2 regions of the Chryseomicrobium palamuruense genome follow, and region 2 is predicted to be linked to the other one. Evidence: a T-box and tRNA genes for the amino acid it is inferred to sense, from the RefSeq annotation. Region 2 holds a T-box; the other holds one or more tRNA genes.

Region 1 (2,347 bases), on a different contig from region 2:
AAATGAATACATAGTCTAGTGACGATAGCGAAGAGGTCACACCCGTTCCCATACCGAACACGGAAGTTAAGCTCTTCAGCGCCGATGGTAGTTGGGGGTCTCCCCCTGTGAGAGTAGGACGTCGCTAGGCAATGGAGGATTAGCTCAGCTGGGAGAGCACCTGCCTTACAAGCAGGGGGTCGGCGGTTCGATCCCGTCATCCTCCACCATTTATTTATAAAGTGTAATAGCCTGCTCCAGAAAATCCGAGAAAATCAGGCGTGCACAAAGAGGCGCCCTTTGCCTCATTGGGTGCGACAGATTTTAGAGTGAGTTTCTAGGCTATGAAACTGGAATCTACACCGTGCCGGTGTAGCTCAACTGGTAGAGCAACTGACTTGTAATCAGTAGGTTGAGGGTTCAAGTCCTTTCGCCGGCACCACTTTGAGAGCCATTAGCTCAGTTGGTAGAGCATCTGACTTTTAATCAGAGGGTCGAAGGTTCGAGTCCTTCATGGCTCACCATTTATTATGAATATGCGGGTGTGGCGGAACTGGCAGACGCACTAGACTTAGGATCTAGCGCCGCAAGGCGTGGGGGTTCGACTCCCTTCACCCGCACCATTTTCATAAAGCGGAAGTAGTTCAGTGGTAGAACACCACCTTGCCAAGGTGGGGGTCGCGAGTTCGAACCTCGTCTTCCGCTCCATTATTTTTTTGCCTTTTTACACCCTTGCCGGGGTGGCGGAACTGGCAGACGCACAGGACTTAAAATCCTGCGGTAGGTGACTACCGTACCGGTTCGATTCCGGTCCTCGGCACCACTTTTCAACTAGATAGTATGCGCCCGTAGCTCAATTGGATAGAGCGTCTGACTACGGATCAGAAGGTTGTGGGTTCGACTCCTGCCGGGCGCGCCATAATACGAGAAGTAGCTCAGCTTGGTAGAGCACTTGGTTTGGGACCAAGGGGTCGCAGGTTCGAATCCTGTCTTCTCGACCATTTATACTTTTCATCCTACTCAGAGGTTTCAAGATACGAGCAGTTCGAGGAAGAATTGCGATGCGTATTGTAAGCCGAACATGGGGCCTTAGCTCAGCTGGGAGAGCGCCTGCCTTGCACGCAGGAGGTCAGCGGTTCGATCCCGCTAGGCTCCACCAATTTAACTTTATACTTATTATGGCGGCCTAGCTCAGCTGGCTAGAGCGTACGGTTCATACCCGTGAGGTCGGGGGTTCGATCCCCTCGGCCGCCATCTTAAGGACCTTTAGCTCAGTTGGTTAGAGCAGACGGCTCATAACCGTCCGGTCGCAGGTTCGAGTCCTGCAAGGTCCACCAGTATAATCATACAGCGGAGGTATACCCAAGTCCGGCTGAAGGGATCGGTCTTGAAAACCGACAGGCGAGTCAAATCGCGCGGGGGTTCGAATCCCTCTACCTCCTCCATTTCTTTATAAAGTGAAACATCCTGATCCAGAAAGTCCGAATCAATCAGGCGTGCACAAAAAAGGCGTTCTTTGCCTTGTTGGGTGCGACAGATTGAAGAGTGGGTTTCTAGGATGTGTAACTAGAGTCAACTAAATACTATTGTCGCGGGGTGGAGCAGCTCGGTAGCTCGTCGGGCTCATAACCCGAAGGTCGCAGGTTCAAATCCTGCCCCCGCAACCAAGGTCCCGTGGTGTAGCGGTTAACATGCCTGCCTGTCACGCAGGAGATCGCGGGTTCGATTCCCGTCGGGACCGCCATTTTTTAAAACAGAATACATAATCGGCTCAGTAGCTCAGTTGGTAGAGCAAAGGACTGAAAATCCTTGTGTCGGCGGTTCGATTCCGTCCTGAGCCACCATTTGCGGGTGTAGTTTAGTGGTAAAACCCCAGCCTTCCAAGCTGGTGATGAGGGTTCGATTCCCTTCACCCGCTCCAACAATGGGCCTATAGCTCAGCTGGTTAGAGCGCACGCCTGATAAGCGTGAGGTCGATGGTTCGAGTCCATTTAGGCCCACCATGTTATTCCGAAGTAGCTCAGTTGGTAGAGCATCCGGCTGTTAACCGGCAGGTCGCAGGTTCGAGTCCTGCCTTCGGAGCCATTATGGGGAAGTACTCAAGTGGCTGAAGAGGCGCCCCTGCTAAGGGTGTAGGTCGGGCAACCGGCGCGAGGGTTCAAATCCCTCCTTCTCCGCCATATGGATTGGCCCCTTGGTCAAGCGGTTAAGACACCGCCCTTTCACGGCGGTAACACGGGTTCGAATCCCGTAGGGGTCATCAGAAAACACTCTCTTCTTTCGAGAAGAGAGTGTTTTTTTCTTTTTGTAATCTGAATACCCCCTGCAATGCAGGGGGTTCCTGAGAGCTTTCAGCTATGGACAAAAA
Region 2 (2,347 bases):
CAGATTCAGTTGTCACATGCTCTCCTAGCATCAAAAGGGATTCACGATCATACAGAGGGTGTTTCGTTAAAATGCGGTCGAATTGGTTTCCTACAAATGTTTTCTCAACTTCGTAAGATTCCCAACCAAGTGTCATTGCTACTTCTTCAAGTAAGTCTTTGGCAATGACGAATGATTTGTCATTCGCACGCACCTGGATATACGTAAATTCAGGGTGCACAGAGATTCCCAGGTTTGCGGGAATCGTCCAAGGAGTTGTCGTCCAGATGATGAAACGGACACCTTCTTCAAGAACTCCTTTTCCATCCGTCACTTCAAAGCTCACATAGATCGAAGCAGATTTTTTATCTTTGTACTCGATTTCTGCTTCTGCAAGTGCTGATTCAGAAGAAGGTGACCAATAAACTGGCTTTAACCCTTTGTATATATAGCCTTTTTTCGCCATTTCACCAAATACTTGAATTTGACGAGCTTCGAATTGTGGCTTTAATGTCACATATGGATTGTCCCAATCCCCTGTGACACCAATACGTTTGAACTGCTCACGCTGATTATCGATTTGTTCGTAGGCATACTCTTCACAAAGTTTACGGAATTCTGCAACCGACATTTCTTTACGTTTCACGCCTTTATTTGTCAGTGCTTGCTCAATCGGAAGACCATGTGTATCCCAGCCTGGTACATACGGCGCCTGGAAACCAGACATCGATTTATAACGCACGATCATGTCTTTCAATACTTTATTTAATGCGTGTCCAATGTGCAAGTCGCCATTTGCATAAGGAGGGCCATCGTGCAAAATAAATTTCGGCTTGTCTTTTGAACGATCTAAATTCTTTTGGTAGATGTCTTTTTCTTTCCACATTTGTTGAATTTGCGGTTCTTTTGTTGGCAGACCCCCACGCATCGGGAAGTCCGTTTTTGGCATCAATAACGTATCTTTATACTCCATTTAGTATCTCTCCTTAGTTGTAAATAAACCTACTTGGTACTGGCACGTATAATTTACTAAGCATTTCTGGGCAGTCGGCTACGCTTTTCTTTTTTGTCTAGTTGCGCCTCCTAGAAACACACGAAAAATGCCATCGCAGCCGTTGAGGCCAAGTGCGCCTCCCCGTATACGCTGTCATTTGTCGGAGTTTCTGGGCAGTCGGCTACGCTTTTCTTAAGACAAAAAATCCCCGCCCCAGAAAGGGACGAGGATTTCGCGGTACCACCCTAATTGCAGATTACTCTGCCACTTAGCTGACCGTAACGTGGTCGAACGGGGCTACTTACTCGTTCAGTAGTCCGGCTCAAAAGTGATCTGCACGTTCCGACATCTGTTTGGGCTTGCACTATCCCCAAATCGCTAGTTTCCTGTCCTGGAACGGCTGTCTTTTTCACTGCCTTTTTCTATGTCATTATTATAAGTACTTCTCTATGTATCGTCAAGATTCTTATTAATCTTCGGATGCTGTAATTCGTTCAAGTGTGGTTGTGTCTACATCTGTTTCCATCAAATGATCCCAATCATCTGTGTTGATGAGTTCAAGTTGCGCTTCAATCAACATTTTGAAACGATTACGGAACACTTTAGATTGTTTCTTTAAATCTTCGATTTCAAGCGCAATCTTACGAGCTTTCGTTAACGCCTCGTTAACGATACGATCTGCATTCTTTTCTGCTTCTTTCACAATCAATTTCGCTTCTTTTTGAGAGTTGCGGCGGACCTCTTCAGCAGCTTCTTGAGCGACGACAATCGATTTTTGCAGTGTGGATTCAATCGTTGTAAAGTGACCCACGCGTTCACTGGTTGACTTCAATTGTTGTTCAAGTTCCTTCTTTTCACGAAGCAACAACTCAAAATCCTTCATGATTTGTTCTAAAAACTCGTTGACTTCATCTTCGTTATAGCCACGAAATGATTTACTAAATTCTTTCTGGTCAATATCTACAGGTGTTAATGGCATACGTACAACTCCTTCTGAACAATTCGTTACACTCATTATACCGTCCACTGTTGAGGAAAGCAGTAAAATTTCTTAAAAATTCACCTTTTTTGCTCTATTTTTAAGAGCTGCAGGCGGATTTTTTCTTTTTTCGTACGTCCTTCGACAAGCCCTATTTGGAATCGGCCAAAAGTACGCAAAGAAACGACATCCGATTCATTTAACACAAATGATCCATCTTCGACTACGGACCAATTGACTTTTACTTTCCCGCCTTTAATAAAAGCTGCCGATTTTTGACGAGAGATATTCCAAGCAGAAGCCAAAACTGTATCTAACCTCATCGAACTAAGAATATGGAGTTCAGTTAACCATTCTTCAGAATCTTTGTGAAGGACTTCTTCAGGAGCGGCATC

Evidence for each region. The T-box of region 2 lies ahead of ileS (isoleucine--tRNA ligase). A T-box ahead of a tRNA ligase gene usually reads a tRNA of that ligase, here a tRNA-Ile.
Region 1: it has a tRNA-Ile gene. The T-box ahead of ileS (isoleucine--tRNA ligase) is inferred to sense a tRNA for this amino acid. The anticodon was not compared.

What each region holds. Positions count from the first base shown of each region.
Region 1 is NZ_JBHSEF010000004.1:6-2,352, reverse strand. Features, by position in the region: rRNA gene rrf (5S ribosomal RNA) at 15-130, shown strand; tRNA gene ACFO0S_RS00330 (tRNA-Val) at 134-209, shown strand; tRNA gene ACFO0S_RS00325 (tRNA-Thr) at 346-421, shown strand; tRNA gene ACFO0S_RS00320 (tRNA-Lys) at 428-503, shown strand; tRNA gene ACFO0S_RS00315 (tRNA-Leu) at 518-602, shown strand; tRNA gene ACFO0S_RS00310 (tRNA-Gly) at 613-687, shown strand; tRNA gene ACFO0S_RS00305 (tRNA-Leu) at 714-802, shown strand; tRNA gene ACFO0S_RS00300 (tRNA-Arg) at 822-898, shown strand; tRNA gene ACFO0S_RS00295 (tRNA-Pro) at 904-980, shown strand; tRNA gene ACFO0S_RS00290 (tRNA-Ala) at 1,063-1,138, shown strand; tRNA gene ACFO0S_RS00285 (tRNA-Met) at 1,160-1,233, shown strand; tRNA gene ACFO0S_RS00280 (tRNA-Ile) at 1,240-1,316, shown strand; tRNA gene ACFO0S_RS00275 (tRNA-Ser) at 1,332-1,424, shown strand; tRNA gene ACFO0S_RS00270 (tRNA-Met) at 1,570-1,646, shown strand; tRNA gene ACFO0S_RS00265 (tRNA-Asp) at 1,648-1,723, shown strand; tRNA gene ACFO0S_RS00260 (tRNA-Phe) at 1,748-1,823, shown strand; tRNA gene ACFO0S_RS00255 (tRNA-Gly) at 1,827-1,900, shown strand; tRNA gene ACFO0S_RS00250 (tRNA-Ile) at 1,906-1,982, shown strand; tRNA gene ACFO0S_RS00245 (tRNA-Asn) at 1,989-2,064, shown strand; tRNA gene ACFO0S_RS00240 (tRNA-Ser) at 2,069-2,159, shown strand; tRNA gene ACFO0S_RS00235 (tRNA-Glu) at 2,168-2,239, shown strand.
Region 2 is NZ_JBHSEF010000011.1:41,112-43,458, reverse strand. Features, by position in the region: gene ileS (isoleucine--tRNA ligase) at 1-952, opposite strand, end outside; T-box leader at 1,190-1,395, opposite strand; gene ACFO0S_RS04760 (DivIVA domain-containing protein) at 1,443-1,952, opposite strand; gene ACFO0S_RS04755 (YlmH family RNA-binding protein) at 2,033-2,347, opposite strand, start outside.